One region of the Gordonia westfalica genome, then DNA from elsewhere that is predicted to be linked to it. Evidence: riboswitches for the same ligand, from Rfam matches in the RefSeq annotation. Region 1 holds a riboswitch; the other holds the start of a gene.
What was found. A riboswitch is a leader RNA that binds a small molecule or an ion and turns the genes downstream of it on or off. The one in region 1 is predicted to bind cobalamin.

Region 1 (9,621 bases):
GCAGCGTTTCCGCGGATGACAGCAGACCCGCCTCCTCGTCGGCCGACAGCGGGACCTCGAGCCGGGTCTGCGCACCGCCGCGGTCGACGACGGTCGGCAGCGAGAGGCACACGTCCTCGAGTCCGGGAAAGCCGTTCGCCGCGGTGGAGACCGGCAGGACACGATGCTCGTCGTTCAGGACGGCTTCGACGATCCGTGTGGCAGCGAGGCCGATGGCGTAGTTGGTGGCACCCTTGCCCTCGATGATCGCGTAGGCAGCATGCACGACCTCGTTCCGGATACGTTCACGCGCAACGGCATCCATCTCCGGACGGCCGGGCAGCGGCTTCCACGACGTCAGCGGCACCCCGCCGATCGTGGCCGACGACCACAGTGCGATCTCGCTGTCGCCGTGTTCGCCGACGACGTAGGAGTGCACGCTCTGGACCGCCACCCCGCAGTGCTGCGCGATGAGGAACCGTAGGCGCGACGAGTCGAGAACGGTTCCGGAACCGAACAGCTGATTCGACGGCAGACCGGTGATCCGCTGCGCGGCGTAGGTGACGACGTCGACCGGGTTGGTCACCATGAGATAGATCGCATTCGGCGCGACCTCGAGCACACCGGGCAGAATCGACCGTGTCAAACCGATTGTCGCCTCGGCCAATTCGAGACGCGACTGTCCCGGCTTCTGTTTGGCGCCGGCGGTGAACACGACGACGTCGGCGTCGGCGCACACCGACACGTCGTCGGACCCGATGATGTCGGCACGGGGAACGAACTCCAGCCCGTGCGAGAGGTCGAGAACTTCGGCGGTGACCTTCGGCGCCTTGATGTCCAGGAGGGCGACGGTCCGCGCCACTCCCCGGATCAGCGCCGAGTAGGCGATCGCGGTGCCCACCGCGCCCGCGCCGATGATGGCAAGTTTCGTGGGTCGTCCGTCCATCGGATCACCGTCCGCCTCGGTTCGATTCGCGACTGTTGCTCAGCACTGTCGGCACCCAGGGTAAGACCTCCCGACGTCGCGCGCCCGGTTCGGCGGACCCGGGCGGCGGTGGGATCTCCACGAGAGTGTTGCTAGCCTCACGTCCAGAGAGCGGTCGCACCTGCACACGCGGGTGCCAGGGAACCTGGTGCGAATCCAGGACTGGCGCGCAGCGGTATGGGGGACGGACCCGACACACAGGCCACTGGGGCAACCCGGGAAGGCGTCGGGTCCGGACGAACCCGAGTCCGAATACCTGCCGTTCTCGTCGAGTCCACCCGGTATCTCGCGCACAGGTACCCAGACCTAAGGCAGCACCACAAGTGTCCCGTCCTCCTGACGGCACGACGATGATCGCCACCGCCATGTCGGTACGGCGACTCCCGTCGATGCCTCTTGCCCTGATTCTTCTCGCCCTCACCCTGGTGAGCATCGCGGTTGCCACCGCTTTCGGCGCCGAGACCATACCCCTCGGCGATGTCTGGCATACCGTCGCCGGACGACTGGGTGGCGAGGAGCTCGACGCCGCTCACGCCGTGATCATCTGGGATCTGCGGTTGCCGCGTTCGGTACTCGCGGCCATCGTCGGCGCCGGTCTGGCGCTCGCGGGCGCCCTCATGCAGGCGCTGGTCCGCAATCCGCTCGCCGAGCCGTATCTGCTGGGTGTGTCCGCCGGTGCCGCCGTCGGCGCGACGGCCGTGATCACGCTCGGTTCGTTTGCTGCACTGGGTGTCTGGGCGCTGTCCGGCGGCGCGCTGATCGGCGCGCTCGCCGCGTCGGTCACCGTGTACGCGGTGGCCCGGGCCCAAGGCGGATTGACCGCCCTCCGCCTGATCCTGTCCGGCGTCGTGCTGTCCTCGGCGTTCATGGCGTTGTCGTCGCTCCTGGTGTTCACCGCCGCCGACCCGCATGCCGCCGACAACGTGATGTTCTGGATGCTGGGCAGCGTCGCCGGTGCCACGTGGGCGAAGGTCCAGATCGCGGGCGTGGTGGTCGTGGTCACGGTGTTCGCGATGCTGGCCATCCACTCCTGGCTCGACGCCTATGCGGCGGGCACCGACACCGCGACGTCCCTCGGGGTTCCGGTGCGCGCCATGCGGAACGCGTTGTTCGCGGTACAGGGAATCCTGGTCGGGGTCCTCGTCGCGGTGGCGGGCGGCATCGGATTCGTCGGCTTGATCGTTCCGCACGCCGCACGCCTGCTGGTCGGCGCGACGCACCGGGCCATGATCCCCGTCGCGGTCTGCGGCGGTGCCTTGTTCCTGGTGTGGGTCGACGTCATCTCGCGGGTGGCCGCGTCGCCGCGCGAGATGCCGTTGGGCATCGTGACCGGACTCATCGGCGCACCGATCTTCCTGTTCCTGATGGGACGACGCCAGTACGTGTTCGGCGGCGGGTCCTGATGAACGCCGACGAACACTCGATGTCGTTGCGCGCGAACGGCCTCGGTTGTCGCCGGGGTGGCCGCACGATCCTCCGCGGGGTGGACCTCGACGTCCCGGCGGGAACCCGCCTCGCCGTCGTCGGCCCCAACGGGTCGGGCAAGAGCACCTTGCTGCGAACCCTGTGCGGTCTCGAACAACCGGCGTCCGGGCGTATCCGACTGGCCGACGACGATCTCGACCGGCTTCCGGCGCGGCGTCGTGCGCTGTCGATCGCGGTCGTCGGTCAGGATGAACACCCGTCGGCCGAACTCACGGTCGCAGAGGCGGTGGGCCTGGGACGCACGCCCTACCGATCCGCCTGGGCCGCTCGCAATTCCGACGACGAGCAGATCGTCCGGTCCGCATTGGAGCAGGTGGGACTGGGAGGCTGGGAACGCCGGTCGTGTATGCAGCTCTCGGGCGGCGAACGGCACCGTGTCGTGCTCGCCCGCGCGATCGCGCAGCAGACGCCGGTCCTCGTACTCGACGAGCCGACGAACCACCTCGACGCGGCCTGGCGACTGCGGCTGATGCAGATCCTCGACGACCTCGAGGCGACGGTCATCGCCGCGATGCACGACCTCGACCTCGTCCTCCGCCATTTCGATTCCGTCGCTGTGGTCTCCGACGGTGGGATCACCGCCCACGGCCCGCCGGTCGAGGTACTGACACCCGATCTGCTGGCCTCGGTCTTCGACGTGTCCGGAACGGTCGTGCCGCACCCCGAGACCGGTCTCCCCCATCTGCTCCTGAACTCCCCCACGTCACCTGCGTCGCAGGTCCACACCAGCAAGGAAAACCGATGAAGCACAACACCACCCGATTCGCCTCGCTCGCCGTCGTCCTCGGCATCGCAGCGGGTTGCGGCACCGAGTCCGGCGCCACCGCCACCGACAGCGTCACCGTCACCAACTGCGGCGCCGAGGTCACCTTCGACCAGCCTCTCGATCGCCTCTTCGTCAACGACGGCGGGATGATCGCGATCGCGCTGGCGGCCGGCGCCCGCGACAAGATGGTCGCCGTCAGCTCGCTCGCGCGTGACAAGGACGTTCTCCGACTCGAATTCGGCGCGCAGGTGGACACGCTGAACGAGGTCGCCACCGAGCAGCCCACGCTCGAGAACATCGTCGGGGCCGAACCCCAGGTCCTGTACGCCGGATACAACTACGGCATGAGCGAGTCCCGCGGGATCACCCCGGAGATCCTGGCCTCCCACGGCATCGACGTGTATCAGCTGTCGGAGGCATGCCGTCAGGTCGACGGCCAGGCCCAGCGGGGCACGATGGACCCGTGGGTCGCGCTCGACACCGACCTGCGCAACATCGGCACCATCACCGGCAACCCGGAGCAGGGCGCGAGGGTGGCCGACGACATCGACCGACGCCTCGAAAAGCTCCGCGGCGCACCGCAACCCGCGGAGAGGCCCACCGCCTTCGTCTTCGACAGTGTCTCCGACACCATCTTCTCCTCGGGCTCCTTCGGTGGCCCGCAGGGCATCATCGACGCGGCGGGCGCACGCAACGCGACCGAGGACGTCGAGGACACCTGGACCGCGGTCAGCTGGGAACGGATCACCACCGCCGACCCGGATCTGATCGTGTTCGTCGACTACCCCGGCCAGTCGGTGGAACAGAAGATCGACGCGCTGCGCAGCAATCCGGCCAGCCGCAACCTGAAGGCCGTGCGCGAGAACCGCTTTGTGAACCTGCCCTACGCGATGTGGGTGTCGAGCCCGCTCAACATCGACGCGGCCGAGACCTTGCGATCGGTCCTCGAAAAGCACGACCTGGCACCGGAATCGGGCATCACTCCGGCGTTGGACGTCAAGCAGCTGAACCTGGGCGGCAACGACTGGCTGGACTGAGGCCCCGGGCCACCACGGTCAGCCGGCGTAGGCATCCGCGTAGTCGGCACTCGGCGCGATGGGTGTGATGACGTCCAGCAGCACCCCATCGGGCGCCTCGACGATGAAGTGGCGCTGACCGAAGTCCTCGTCGCGCAGCGCACGAACCGGTTCGACCCCGGCATCGACCATGCGGGCATGGACCGCGTCGACGTCGTCGACCTCGAGGTTCACGATGACGCCGCGGGGCATCGCCCGGTATCCCTCCGGGATCGTCGGGTGCGCGGCGTCGACGAGGGCCAGTTCGAAGTCACCGAGCCGCAGGCTGACGTACCAGTCGGCCTCGAAGGTGGTCTGGAATCCGACGTGGGTGCGATAGAAGTCCGCCGCGGACATGACGTCGCCGGACATGAGGACCGGATAGAAGCCGGTGGTGGTCATGATCTCCCCTTTACGTACGATGAGTATGTAATGCTGCCGACTATACATACGCACCGTACGTAAAGGAACCCCAAGATGCCCCGCGCCTCTGCGGCTGCCGCCGCGGCCACCGCCCGCCACATCCGCGAGATCGCGACCGAGATGTTCGGCACCCGCGGATTCGGCGACGTCTCACTCGACGACGTCGCCGAATCCGCCGGCGTGACCCGCGGCGCGGTATATCACCACTACCGCAGCAAGGCAGGACTTTTCGGGGCCGTCGCGGCGGATCTCCAAGCCGTGGTCGCCACCTCCGTCGTCGAAGCCGCCGAATCCGCCGGCGACGACCCCCGCGCGCAGCTGCGGGCCGGATGTCACGGCTTCCTGGACGCGATCACCGCCGAGCCGGCGGTCCGGGTACTCCTCGTCGACGGGCCGGCGGTGTTCGGATGGGACAAGTGGCGGCAGATGGACGCCGAGAACTCCGTCGTCCACCTGCGGGAGGCCCTCGCGTCGGTCGGCACCGACCCCGATCTTCTCGATCCCCTCACCGCCCAACTGTCGGGCGCGATGAACGAGGCCGCGCTGTGGCTGGCGCAGTCGTCGAACCCGGATGCTCCCGACCGTGCGCATCGCGCACTCGACCTGCTCGTCGACACCGTGCTCGGCTGAACCGGACGCGATGGGCGCCGCCGGTGGACGGCCGCGGTTGCCCCGGTGACGATCTGGAGCCGGCCGAACAATCCGGCCTACAACGACCTGAGCAGCTCCGGCAGGGTCTCGTCGATCGTGCCGGTGTGGAAGTCCGCACTTCGGTACCAGTCGGTCGCCAGCACGGCGTCGAGGAAGCCGAGCGTGGTGACCGGTCCGGCCCAACGGGTCTCGCCGACAGCCCGAACCGCGCGGGCGATCGCCTGCTCACGGTCGGCCCCGGCGACCACGATCTTGGCCACCATCGAGTCGTAGTGCGGCTGAATCACCGATCCGGAGACCACGCCGCTGTCGATGCGCACACCCGGTCCGGCCGGGAAGGTGCATCCCGCAACGGCTCCCGGCGATCCGAAGAAGTGGAACTTCGGGTTCTCGGCGTTGAGACGGAGTTCGATGACCGCACCGCGGGCGACGATCTCGTCCTGCTTGACGCCGATCGGGTCCCCGAAGGCGATCCGCAGCTGCTCGGCCACCAGGTCGACGCCCGTGAGTTCCTCGGTCACACCGTGTTCCACCTGGATCCGGGTGTTCATCTCGATGAAGTAGTACTCCCCCGCCGGATCCACCAGGAACTCGACGGTGCCGGCCGAGGTGTAACCGACCTCGGCGGCCAGCGCGACAGCCGACGCGTGCATCGCGGCCGCGACCTCACGATCGAGTGTCGGCGCGGGAGCCTCCTCGACGACCTTCTGCCGACGACGCTGCAGCGAGCACTCGCGCTCGAAGAGATGCACGACGTTGCCGTGCGAGTCACCGAGAACCTGCACCTCGACGTGGCGCACCTGCGGGAGCGAACGCTCGAGGTAGAGGCCGTCGTCGCCGAAGGCACCCATCACCTCGCGTCGCGCGTCGGCGAACTGTTCGACGAGGTCGTCGGGTCCGGCCGCGGCACGAATCCCCTTGCCACCGCCACCTGCCCGCGCCTTGACGAGGACCGGGTACCCGACCTCGTCCGCGGCGCGGAGCGCGGCATCGGCGTCGGCGAGCAGGTCGCTGCCCGGGACCACCGGGACACCGGCCGCACGTGCGGTGCGCCGCGCGGTCTCCTTGTCACCCATCATGGAGATGACCTGCGGCGACGGCCCTACCCAGCGGAGACCGGCGTCGATCACCGCCTGCGCGAATTCGGCGTTCTCCGAGAGGAATCCGTATCCCGGGTGGATGGCCTCGGCGCCCGTGCGCACCGCGGCGTCGAGGATCGCCTCGACCCGCAGGTAGCTGTCGGCCGCGGCCGCGGGACCGATCTCGACGGCCTCGTCGGCCAGGCGGACGTGCAGGCTGTCGGCATCCACATCCGAGTGGACCGCGATGGCGGTCCAGCCCAGGTCGTGGCAGGCGCGGATGATACGAACGGCGATCTCACCGCGGTTGGCGATGAGCACCCGCCGCGCCGGTGCGCCGTTCCCCGGAGACATCAGGAAGCCTCGAACGTGGCGATGACCTGCCCGGCGTCGACCTGTGCCCCGCTGTCCACCGCGTATCCGGTGAACACGCCGGCGACCTCGGCCTCGATCGGCGCGAACATCTTCATCACCTCGACGACGCCGATCTGCTGTCCGATCTCGACGGTGTCGCCGGGCTTGCAGAACACTTCACTGTCGGGATCCGGACGGTGCCAGAACAATCCGGGGTGGGGCTCTGCATCTCGGTCATTGTGTTCTCCTTGGGTCGGGAGCCGCGTCAGACGATGGCGGCGACGGCGTTGTGGACGTGTTCGCTGTGTTCGTGGCGGAGTTTGAGTGCGGTGTCGATGTCGACCGCGGTGAACTTCACCCGATCGGGCGCCTTGGCCTGCGCGAGGAGGTCCAGATCGGCCGAGATCACGGTGCCGAGCGTGACGAATCCGCCGCCGGTCACGGCGTCGCGGAGCAGGCAGATGGGTTCCGAACCGTTGGGCACCTGGATCGATCCGAGCGGATATCCCAGCGAGACGACGTTGCTGGGGTTGTCCCCCGCTCCGAACGGCGCCTCCCGTTCGACGAAGTCCAGGGGTTCCCCGACGAATCGGTAGCCCGTGCGGTTCGATTCCGGCGACAGCTGGTACTCACGTTCGGTGAAGGCCCGCAACGATTCCGGGGTGAACCGATAGGCGGCCAGTCCGAGCACGATCCGGGCCTCGATCGACGACGAGGGAGTCGGCCGGTACCGGACCGGGAGCCGACGCCCCTCCTCGACCGCACGCGTCCGGGGTCCGAGAGGCAGGACGTCTTTCGCGCGCAGTGCGCGCCCCTCGAAACCGCCGATGCCCGAGAGCATGTAGGTCGATCGGCTGCCCATCACGACCGGCACGTCGATACCGCCGGCGAACGCGAGGTAGGCGCGGGCACCGCTGCGGAGCGGTCCGAGCCTGAGTTCGGAACCGGCAGGCAGCCACATCGCCGTCCACGACGGGTGCACCACGCCGTCGATGATCACGTCGACATCCGCACCGGTCACCGCCACGATGCAGCCGGTGTCGGAGACGAGGGTGGGTCCCATCAGCGCGGCCTCGAGGGTCGCGGCCTCGGGACCGTTGCCCACCAGGGCATTCGCGATGCGATGCGCGAACTGGTCGAGCGCCCCGGCCGGCGGCATCGCCAACGTGAGCTTGCCGGGACGCCCCAGGTCCTGGACGGTGGTCTGCAGTCCGGGCTTGATGATCGTGATCATCGCAGTTCTCCTACCAGGGAACGGGTGTAGCCGAGCGGGTCCGCGGTGAACGCCTGCAGGTCGAATTCGATGGCGGCACGGTTGATCTCATAGGTTCCGGCCTCGAACGCGGTGACGACCTCGTCGTATCCCGACTCGTCGACCGGCGTGAACTTCACCAGGGTGGGCGCCGGCAACAGGACCGGCGAGGAGGTGAATCCGGGACGGGTCATCGACAAGTCGACGACCGGCAGCGCCGACCGCCCGAGAAGCTGGAAACCGCCCGGCGATTCGACCGGGTAGATGTTCATCTGGTTGCCGCCGTGCCCGACCGCGCGCGCCGGCGTCTGGGTCCGCGGGCTCAGGTACTTGGGCACCTGGATCTGCATCTCCTGCGGTACCAGCTGCACGCATTCGGCGTTGCCGGGGATGAAGTTGTTGAAGGTCGCGATGAACGGATGCGCCGAGTGCGCCGCGATCAGCTCGTCGGCGGAGTCGAAACCGTTGACCCGCGCCGTGAATTCGACATCGGTCTCCTCCGGTGACGGGTGCCGGTCACGGAAGCGCGCGGTCACCTCGTTCGTCCAGGGGTCGTTGTAGTACACCGGGATCTCGACGATCGTGGTGGCGATGGTGGGCGCGGAGCCGCCCCCACCGGAGTCGACGACCTTCTGATGCGCCGCGACGAGGGTCGGGATGAGGTCGCGGGGGTCGAGGTCCTCCGGGCGCACGCGGACCATGTAGCTGACGTGCGCCGGCACGATGTCGACGACGCCGTCGATGTCGAGCGAGACGATCGCGGCCACGATGGACTGCACCTGTAGTGCCACCGCGAGATCCATGGCCTCGGAGAGTTCGACGAAGACGAACTCGTCGCCGCCGAAGCTGAGCCGCGCACCGCCGGGGAGCGCGAAGTACTGGGGTGTCAGGGTCGCGGCGGTCATGCCGGCAGTCCTGCCCGGCGCTCGACGGGGTGTACCGCGACGCCCTCGGACTCGAGTCGACGACGGACCGCAGCGGCAACCGCGACGGCGTTCGGCCGATCACCGTGGATACAGATCGACGTCACCGGCATGGCGATCGTCGCACCGCTGACGGTCTCGACGGAACCGTGCGCCATCTGGAGCGCCCGCGTCGCGACCGCTTCCGGATCCTTCTCCGCCGGAACGGGTTCGATGACGTTGAAGCCGTTGTCGTCGAAGTCCAGGTCGGCGGCGTTCTCCGGGGTCACCGGGAGGCCGGCCCGCACCACCGCGTCCATGGCCGGACCCGGCGACATGACCAGCGGAATCCCGGTCTGCACGCTCTGGATCGCGCGGGCCATGGCGACGGCCAGCTCCGCGTCGCGGACCGTCGTGCCCATCAGCGAGCCGTGCGGCTTCACGTGGGACAGCGTCACCCCCTCGTCCGCGGCGATCGCCGCGAGCGCACCCACCTGGTACAGCACGTAGTCGACGGTGTCGGTCAGCTTCGCCGGGATCGCCCGTCGGCCGAAGCCCAGCAGGTCCGGATAGCCGGGATGCGCGCCGATCGCACAGTCGGCGTCGCGCGCACCCACCACGGCCTTGCGCATGTTGACCGGGTCACCGGCGTGATAGCCGCAAGCGATGTTGACCGTCGAGACGACATCG
Region 2 (9,621 bases), 750 kb from region 1:
GGATCGAGTCGGTGAACGTCAGCAGTGTCTTGCCGCCGCGCTCGACGAAACACACGAGTTCGCCGTCGACGAGAACCACCAGGGCGCCCGGTTTGCGGCCGGGCCGGTGTCCGGCGTCGGCGTCGCGGGACCTCGGCCACTCCAGCGCCGCGCCGAACGGATTCGCCGGGTCGGTGGCGGCCAGGATGGTGGCCTCGCGCGGGGGTTTGCGGTCGGGTAGGGCATGACGCCGCAACTCGTCGACGGTGGCCGGGGACGCGAACTGCGCGCCCCCGAGTCCGTCGACGTAGTAGCCGCGGCGTACCTGGCCGTTGTCCTCGAAGACGGTGAGCGCCTTGTACACCCGGGCGAACCCGCCGGTGACCTCCTCGGCCATGACACTGCCGCGGGTGATGACGCCGTACCGGGTGAGCAGCTGGTCGCACAGCGCCTGCGTGGCGATCGTCGGGTCGATGTCGGGACGGTCCAGCGCGAACCAGCGTCCACTCGCGGTCGGCGAGACCGGCGGTCCGGCGGCGTGTTCGGTCAGATAGCGTGCGGAGAGGCGGCCGGCGCGAAGCCGCGGTGCCCGGCCCCGGGCCCGGTGCGCAGGCGCCGAGCGCGGCGTCGACGGGCTGCGCCGGGGGTGGAGCAATGCGCGGACCGGGGCGAACGTGTCATTGCTGACCTGCCCTGCCCAGACGAGATCCCACAGGGCGCTCTCGACGTCCGCGGCGGGGGTCGCGGTGCCCGTGCTGATGTCGCCGGCGATCTGCGGGAACCGCAGCGCACCACCCGGTTCGAGGGCGGTGGCGATCGCGTCGTGCACAGCGGTGGTGTCGATCGCGTCGGGGGCGGACATGGTGAAAGCGGCGACGTCGGCGGGATGCAGGGCGATCCAGCCGTCGGCGTTGCCGATGCGGCCGTGCCCAGACCACACCACCTCGCCGCTGCTCAGCAACTCGTCGAGCATCGACGGTGCGTAGTCGGCGACGCGGGCGGGCAGGATCAGCGACTCCCAGGCCGACGCCGGCAGCGGATACCCGGCGAGCTGGTCGATGACCGTCGCCACCCCGTCCAGGCCGCGCAACCGCGTCCCGGGCGACCCGTGTTGCCATTCGACGAGGAAACGGGTGAGCACCTCGGTACCGACCGGCGCGACCTCGGCGCGGCTCGCGGCGAGCGACCCGCGCCGGATCTGGCCGAGCACATCGGTGTGGCACCACTGGGTGGTCGGCGTCGTCCCCTGAGCCGGATCGGCCGGTCCGGTCTCGGGGAGGAAATCGCCTTCGACGACGCGCCGCTCCGCGGCGAGGCGGGCCAGGGTGTCGCGCACGACCGCCGTCGCGATTCCCAGCGACGCCGCCGCGTCGACGACGGTGAACGGGCCGTGGGTGCGGGCGTAGCGTCCGATGAGGTCGCCGACCGGGTCGGGTACCGGCTCGAGGTAGGCGGCCGGAATACCCAGCGGCGCCGGAACTCCCAGTGCGTCGCGCAGCCGGGCGGTGTCGTCGATCGATGCCCACAGCGCGCGCCGGTTGTGGTTGACCGAGATGATCTGTCCGCTGCGGTGCAGGTCGGCCAGAACGTCGCCGACGGGCGCTTCGCCCCGATACCTCGCCTCGACCTCCTCGGTGGTCAGCGGTCCGAGCCAGCGGAGCAGGTCGACGACGTCCTCGGCGTCGCGCGCCTGACGGTCCGGGGAGAGGCGCTGCAGGCGCGCGATGACCTCGGCGATGACCCCGGGATCGAGCAGCTCACGCAGGTCGACGCGGCCCAGCAGCTGCGCCAGCAGGCTGGTGTCGAGTGACAGTGCCGCCGCGCGACGTTCGGCGAGGGGTGCGTCGTCGGCGTACATGAAGGCGCCCACGTACCCGAACAGCAGCGACGCCGCGAACGGGGACGGACTCGGCGTCTCGGTCTCCACGACGCGTATCCGACGCGATCGGATACGAGTGAGCAGATCGAGCAGTGCGGGGAGGTCGTACACGTCCTGCAGGCATTCCCGTACCGCTTCGAGGACGATCGGGAAGTCCGGGAACTTGGATGCGACGGAGAGCAATTGGGCACTGCGCTGCCGCTGCTGCCAGAGCGGTGCGCGCCGACCGGGATCACGGCGGGGCAGAAGCAGTGCGCGGGCGGCGCATTCGCGGAACCGGGAGGCGAACATCGACGAGTCGGCGAGACCGTCGGTGACGAACTGTTCGACCTCGTCCGGATCGAGGAGGAACACGTCGGCGCCCGGAGGTGCGTCGTCGGTGTCGGGGAGGCGGAGGATGATGCCGTCGTCGGATGCGGTGGTCGCGCCCTCGATGCCCAGCGTCGCGAGGAGTTTCTGCGAGATGGCGCTCGCCCACGGCGCGTGGACACGCAATCCGTACGGGGAGTGCAGGATGACACGCCAGTCGCCGAGTTCGTCGCGGAACCGTTCGACGACGAGTGTCCGGTCGGTGGGGACGTGTCCCGTCGCCTCGCGTTGTTCGGCGATGAGGGTGGCGAGGTTGGTGCGCGCGTTCTCGGTCAGACCGAGGCGTTCGGCGTGGGCGTCGAGCTTGCCGGGATCGGCGATGGCGCCGGTGAACGCACCGATCGCGGCACCGAGTTCGGCGGGCCGGCCGATCGCGTCGCCGATCCAGAACGGCAACCGGCCGGGCTGGCCGAAGGCCGGTGAGACGAGGACGCGGTCGTGGGTGATGTCCTCGATCCGCCAGCTGGTCGCGCCGAGTGCGAACACGTCTCCGACCCGGGACTCGTAGACCATCTCCTCGTCGAGTTCGCCCACCCGCGTGGACTTCTCGCCCACCATGAACACACCGAACAAGCCACGATCGGGGATCGATCCACCCGATGTCACGGCAAGCCGTTGTGCGCCGCGGCGTCCCGTGATCACCCCCGCGTCGCGGTCCCAGTTGACCCGGGGACGGAGTTCGGCGAACTCGTCGGAGGGGAACCGGCCGGCGATGAGATCGAGTGTCGCGTCGAAGACGCCGCGTCCGAGATCTCGATACGGAGCCGCGCGGCGGACCACCTCGTACCAGTGGTCGACCTCGAGATCGTCGACGGCGGCAGCGGCGATCGTCTGTTGGGCGAGGATGTCGAGGGGATTCTGGGGAACCTTGATCTCCTCGATCGCGCCGTCGAGCATGCGGCCGACGGTGACCGTGCAGTGCAGCAGGTCGGTGCGGTGTTTGGGGTAGAGGATGCCCTGGCTGATCTCGCCGACCTGGTGGCCCGCACGGCCGATGCGCTGCAGGCCGCTGGCGACCGACGGCGGCGCCTCCACCTGGATGACGAGATCGACCGCGCCCATGTCGATGCCGAGCTCCAGCGAGCTGGTCGCGACCACGCAGGCGAGCCGTCCGGCTTTGAGGTCGTCCTCGATCTGGGCGCGGTGCTCCTTGCTGACCGAACCGTGGTGCGCCCGCGCGAGAAGCGCCTCGGCGCCGGAACTCGCCCCGCTGCCCATCACGAACGCGGGTGCCCCGCCCGCGACCTTCGGATTGGCGGCCGGTTCGGCGGTCACGCCCTGCCGCTCGGCGTGGATCTCGTTGAGCCGGGCGGTGAGCTTCTCGGCGAGGCGTCGTGAGTTGGCGAACACGATCGTCGCCCGGTTGGCCTCGATCTGGTCGACGATCGACGCCTCGACGTACGGCCACAGCGATCCGGCCGTGGGGGAGAAGGCGTCGTCGAGTTCGGACGGGTCGGCGCCGTCGGGACCGGCCGCGGGCGGGATGTTGGCCATGTCCTCGACCGGCACGTCGACGCGGAGGTCGAAGGTCTTGTCGGCCTTGGGTTTGACCACCTGGCACGGCGCCGACCCGGAGAGGAATCCGGCCACCACCTCGGGTGGCCGCACGGTCGCCGACAGGCCGATTCGCTGGGCGGGTTTCTCGAGCAACTCGTCGAGGCGTTCGAGGGTCAGCGCCAGGTGGGTGCCGCGTTTGGTCGAGGCGACCGCGTGGACCTCGTCGACGATGATCGCCTCGACGTTCGTGAGGCTCTCCCGTGCCGCGGAGGTCAGCATGAGGTACAGCGACTCCGGGGTGGTGATCAGGATGTCGGGCGGGGTCTTGACCAGTGCGCGACGATCGGCGGCCGAGGTGTCGCCGGACCGGACGCCGACCGTGATGTTCGGTTCGGGCAGGTCGAGTTCCTGCGCGGCGCGGGTGATGCCGGTCAGCGGCGCCCGCAGGTTGCGCTCCACGTCGACGGCCAGCGCCTTGAGCGGGGAGATGTAGACGACCTTCGTGCCCGGTCGGCGGGTGGCGGCGTCGGCGGCGAGCCGGTCGAGGGCCCACAGGAAGGCCGCGAGCGTCTTGCCGGAACCCGTCGGGGCGATGACCAGTGTGTTCGCCCCGTCGGCGATGGAGGTCCAGGCGCCCTTCTGCGCTGCGGTCGGCTTGGTGAACGCCCCGGTGAACCATCGCCGGGTGGGGGCGGTGAAGCGATCGAGTACCGAGGGGCGGGGCATCTCTCCACTATGTCGCACATGTGTGACAGGCCGGGGTATACAGTCGACACACGCCTGTACGGGGAATCCGGTGAGAATCCGGAACGGTCGCGCCACTGTGAACGACGACGCCGGACGCGGTCGAGGATTTCGACGGTGCCTGGGGAAGACGTGAGTCAGGATGCCGTGCCGGCGAGCAACTGATCCACATACTCACCGACGCGAGATCGGCGAAAGGACAAATCCCATGACGTCTCCCCGTACGACCGAAGCGGTCAAGTCACCCACCCGTGCGATCGCGGTACCGGACCTCTCGGTCGCGAGCGCGGCGCTCTGGCTGAGCCTCACCGTGCTGCTGGCCGGGCTCGCCTACTACTTCCTCGGCTACGACCAGGGCGTCGTCTCCGTCTTCGGCGCGGACACGCACGTGCACGAGTTCGTGCACGACGCCCGCCACTTCCTCGGCTTCCCCTGCCACTGAGTCGGCTGAGCAACCACCAGACACTCACCGATCCAGGGGACAAGTTCACATGGAGAAGAAATTCATCGGCGCAGGTCTGCTCTCGGGCCTGATCGCCGGCATCGTCTCGTTCGTCTTCGCGCGCTTCTACCTCGAACCCGTGGTGGCGAAGGCCGTCGACTACGAGGGCGAACGGTCGGAAGCCGAGGAGACGCTGGCGCACGCCGCCGGCGGCCATTCCCACGGTGACGGCGGCGAGGTCTTCACCCGCGCCATGCAGGAGAACCTCGGCGCCGGCGTCGGCAACGTGGTGTTCGCGCTGTGCATGGGCGCGTTCTTCGCGGTCGCCTTCACCGTGCTGTGGAGCTATCTCGGCAATCGGTATCCGGCCACCGACGCCCGTGCGGTCGCCGCGGTGCTCGGGGCCATCGGATTCGTCGCGGTCTTCGGCGTGCCGTTCTTCGCCTACCCGGCCAATCCGCCGGCGGTGGGGGACGACGACACGATCGGGGATCGGACCGGCGCATTCCTGACCATCACGATCGCCTCGGTTGTCCTGGCGATCGCAGCGGTCGTGCTCGCGCTGTGGCTTCGCCCGCGGATCGGCGGGCTGGTGTCGGCGGTCGTCGGCGGCGCGGCCTACCTCGTCGGGGTCGGGATCACCATCGCGCTGCTGCCGTCCTTCCACGAGGTGCCCGAGCCGGTGCGCAACGACGCCGGCCAGATCGTGTTCCCGGGATTCCCGGCCGATGTGGTCGGCGACTTCCGCGTGTACACGATCGTCAACCAGGTGATTCTCTGGACGGTCCTGACCGTCGTTTTCGCCCTGATCCTCGGCGCGATGGCCCGCTCGAAGAACTCCACGGCTCGCGCGGCCGGCGCCACCCAGGGCTGACCCGACGTCGGACAATGCAGGTCATCACCGCCGGGCGCACCGGTCCCAACCGATCGGTGCGCTTCGGCGGTGATGCGCCTCTGGACGATCGAGGCCGGCGCGACATCGAAGCGCTCGCCGGGTCGGTCGCCGGACCGGTCGCGGTCTGCGGGCCGGAGGCCGCGACAGTCGAGAGCGCCCGGCTCCTGGTCGAGGAGCCCGTCGTCGACGACGCCCTCAGGACATTGGACGTCGGCTCCTGGGCGGGACTGACTCCCGAGGAGATCGACCCCCGCGATCTGGCGGCGTTCTTCACCGATCCGGCGTCCCGGCCCCATGGTGGCGAGAGCGTCGAGGAGTTCGTGCGCCGTGCCCACGACTGGCGCGACTCCACGAACACCGCGGGTGCGTCGATCGTCGTCGCGATGCCCGTCGCGCAGGCGCTTCTGTGTGACCACCCGGCAGGCTACTTCCGGGTCGAGGTCCGGCCGGCCACCTCTTACTCCTGGTCCCGGCACTGAAGAAACAAAAACGAGTGGACGTACCTAGACATCGCCAGTGACTCCTGACACAGTTGAGTCGGCAAAACTGAAACGTGTTCGCCCCCGGGCGGGCACTGGTCTGGGAGAGTGACGATGTTCGAGTGGTCCGAAGAAGATCTGATGGTGCGGGACGCGCTGCGCGCGTTCATCGACAAGGAGATCCGGCCACATCTCGACGAGCTCGAGTCCGGCGTGCTGCCCCCGTACGACATCACCCGCAAGCTGCTGTCGACCTTCGGGGTCGACGCGATGGCCAAGGATGCGCTGGAGAAGGAACTCGCCGCAGAAGCCAACGGGGAGAAGAAGAAATCCTCCGGCGAGGGCGGCGGCATGGGCGGCTCGATGTTCATGATGGTCAACATCGAGCTGGCGGGTGTGTGCCTGGGGCTCGTCGCCTCGCTGGGTGTGAGCATGGGCCTGACCGCCTCGACGATCCGCGGCAAGGGCACCCTCGCCCAGAAGAAGCGCTGGCTGCCGGAGCTCGTCACGATGGAGAAGGTCGGCGCCTGGGCGATCACCGAACCCGATTCGGGCTCCGACGCCCTCGGTGGCATGAAGACGACGGTCCGCCGGGACGGTGACGACTACATCCTCAACGGACAGAAGACGTTCATCACCAACGGTCCGTACGCCGACACCATCGTCGTGTTCGCGAAACTCGACGACGGAAGCGGGACGCCCATGCGTGACCGCAAGGTGCTGTCCTTCGTCCTCGACAAGGGGATGCCGGGACTCGTCCAGGGCAAACCGTTCAAGAAGATGGGCATGATGAGCTCGCCGACCGGTGAGCTGTTCTTCGACAACGTCCGGGTCGGCAAGGACCGCCTGCTCGGCGAGACCGAGGACACCGGTGAGGATTCCCGCGGTTCCGAGGGGGCCAAGGCCGGGTTCACCGCGGAACGCGTGGGCATCGCAGCGCTGTCGCTGGGCATCATCAACGAGGCGCAGCGCCTGTCGATCGATTACGCCAAGACACGCAAGCTGTGGGGCCAGGAGATCGCCCAGTTCCAGCTCATCCAGCTCAAGCTCGCCGAGATGGAGATCGCCCGGATCAACGTGCAGAACATGCTCTTCAGCGCGATCGAACGCAGCAAGGCGGGTAAGCCGCTGAGCCTGTCGGAGGCATCGGCGATGAAGCTCTACTCGTCGAAGGCCGCGACCGACGTCGCGATGGAGGCCGTGCAGTTGTTCGGCGGCAACGGCTACATGGCCGAGTACCGGGTCGAGCAGCTCGCGCGAGACGCCAAGTCGCTCATGATCTACGCGGGCAGCAACGAGATCCAGGTGACCCACGTCGCCAAGGGGCTGCTGCGCGGCTGACCCCACGCGGACTCCGACGACGGCCCGGGCAGAACTCTGCCCGGGCCGTTTCCGTCTGTGAATGGCGGAATCGACACGATCTGAGCCCGGTTCGAGCATTCGGATGTGAGCGTGTTCCCGGCGGTCGACAATACGACAGGACTGGCCCCGGCCCTCGCCGAAAGGGGTGGCGTCGACCGATGATCGCGAGGTGAACGATGGGTGGCAAAAAGCATCGGGGAAAGAAGTCCGGCGGCCACGAGCGTGAGGCCGTCGCCCCCATGTCGGACAAGGCGTACCGGAAGGCACTCAAGCCGCTTCATGCCGAACTGGTGGCGATGCAGCAATGGGTCACGTCGTCGGGGGCCAAGGTCTGTGTGGTCTTCGAGGGGCGGGACACCGCAGGCAAGGGCGGGGTCATCAAGGCGATCACGGCGCGTGTGAGCCCGCGGGTGTTCCGGGTGGTCGCGCTGCCCGCCCCGTCCGACCGGGAGAGATCGCAGATGTATCTCCAGCGGTACGTACCCCATCTGCCGGCGGCCGGGGAGATCGTCATCTTCGACCGGAGCTGGTACAACCGTGCCGGAATAGAACGTGTCCTCGGGTTCTGTACCGAGGAGCAGACCCGCCAGTTCCTGCAGCAGACGCCGACCGTGGAACGGGCGATGGTCGATTCGGGGATCATCCTCCTGAAGTACTGGCTCGAGGTCAGTCAGGAGCAGCAGGCGCTGCGTCTCCAGAGTCGCATCGACGATCCGCGCAAGACCTGGAAACTCTCGAAGACCGATCTCGAATCCTACAGTCGCTGGTACGACTTCTCGCGAGCCCGCGACGAGATGTTCCGATACACCGACACCGGTTGGGCACCTTGGTATGTCGTCTCCAACAACGACAAGAAGCGCGGTCGGCTCAACGTGATCAGCCACCTGCTGAGCCAGGTGCCCTACGAACCGCTCGAACGTCCCGCCGTCACGTTGCCGAAACGACAGAAGCCGCACGGATATCGACAGCCGGACCAGGCGTTGCACTGGATTCCCACGCCCTTCCAGGAGTTGTGAGATGGCCGCCGTCGGCCCCGTGCCTCCGCCTGCGCAGGGCGGCAACGATGCCGACGAGACGGCGTGGCACTGCCTGGACGCCGACGCCGTCATCGCGGCACTGTGTTCCGACCGCCGGCAGGGGCTGGCTCCCGCGGAGGTCGACTCGCGGCGGAAACACCATGGCGACAACGAGATCGCCGCCGAGCCCGCACCGTCGCCGTGGGCGATCGCGCTGGTGCAGCTGAAAGACCCGATGAACCTCATGCTGGTTGCCGTGGTGATCATCAGCCTGGTGATCGCGGAGATCTCCACCGCACTCGTGGTGGCGGTCCTGGTGGTCGTCAACGTCGTGCTCGGGACGCGGCAGGAGCTGAAGGCGCGGGCGAGCGTGGATGCGCTTGCGCGGATACAGGTTCCGAAGGCCCGCGTGGTGCGCGGTGGCGTCCTGCAGGAGGTGCCTGCGGCGCAACTGGTCCCGGGCGACATCGTCGAACTCGAGGCCGGTGACCTGGTCCCGGCGGACGGACGGCTGCTGCAGTCGGCCACCCTCGAGACCCAGGAGGCTGCGCTGACGGGGGAGAGTGCGCCGGTACCCAAGAGTCCCGACGTACTCGCCGACGCGTCCGTCGCGCTCGGCGACCGCACCGACATGGCGTTCCAGAACACCTCGGTCACCCGTGGAACCGCGACGATCGTGGTGACCGAGACCGGTATGCGGACGCAGATGGGCCGGATCGCGTCGTTGCTCTCCGCGATTCCGCCGCGCAGATCCCCGCTCCAGCGCGAACTCGACTCGCTGACCCGCCTGCTCGGTGTGATCGCGTGGGTCGCCGTGGCGATCATCGTCGTCATCGGGCTCCTGCGTGGCCAGGATGCGGCGACCGTGATGCTGCTGGGCATCTCGATGGGCGTCTCGGCGATTCCCACGGGCATGCCCACCTTCGTGCAGGCGATGCTGGCCTTCGGGGCGCGGCAAC

Region 2: linked by a shared signal. The riboswitch ahead of BLU62_RS14345 (CbtB domain-containing protein) and the one ahead of BLU62_RS17715 (FecCD family ABC transporter permease) in region 1 are both predicted to bind cobalamin.

What each region holds. Positions count from the first base shown of each region.
Region 1 covers NZ_FNLM01000034.1:2,708,908-2,718,528, forward strand. The annotation lists gene BLU62_RS17710 (L-lactate dehydrogenase) at 1-925, opposite strand, end outside; cobalamin riboswitch at 1,060-1,242, shown strand; gene BLU62_RS17715 (FecCD family ABC transporter permease) at 1,315-2,367, shown strand; gene BLU62_RS17720 (ABC transporter ATP-binding protein) at 2,367-3,194, shown strand; gene BLU62_RS17725 (ABC transporter substrate-binding protein) at 3,191-4,252, shown strand; gene BLU62_RS17730 (VOC family protein) at 4,271-4,672, opposite strand; gene BLU62_RS17735 (TetR/AcrR family transcriptional regulator) at 4,748-5,323, shown strand; gene BLU62_RS17740 (acetyl-CoA carboxylase biotin carboxylase subunit) at 5,401-6,777, opposite strand; gene BLU62_RS17745 (biotin/lipoyl-containing protein) at 6,777-6,986, opposite strand; gene BLU62_RS17750 (5-oxoprolinase subunit C family protein) at 7,043-8,011, opposite strand; gene BLU62_RS17755 (5-oxoprolinase subunit B family protein) at 8,008-8,934, opposite strand; gene BLU62_RS17760 (5-oxoprolinase subunit PxpA) at 8,931-9,621, opposite strand, start outside.
Region 2 covers NZ_FNLM01000034.1:1,959,108-1,968,728, reverse strand. The annotation lists gene BLU62_RS14350 (ATP-dependent helicase) at 1-4,450, opposite strand, end outside; cobalamin riboswitch at 4,465-4,637, shown strand; gene BLU62_RS14345 (CbtB domain-containing protein) at 4,677-4,910, shown strand; gene BLU62_RS14340 (CbtA family protein) at 4,960-5,784, shown strand; gene BLU62_RS14335 (histidine phosphatase family protein) at 5,799-6,284, shown strand; gene BLU62_RS14330 (acyl-CoA dehydrogenase family protein) at 6,399-7,625, shown strand; gene ppk2 (polyphosphate kinase 2) at 7,823-8,662, shown strand; partial or broken gene BLU62_RS14320 (cation-translocating P-type ATPase) at 8,664-9,621, shown strand, end outside.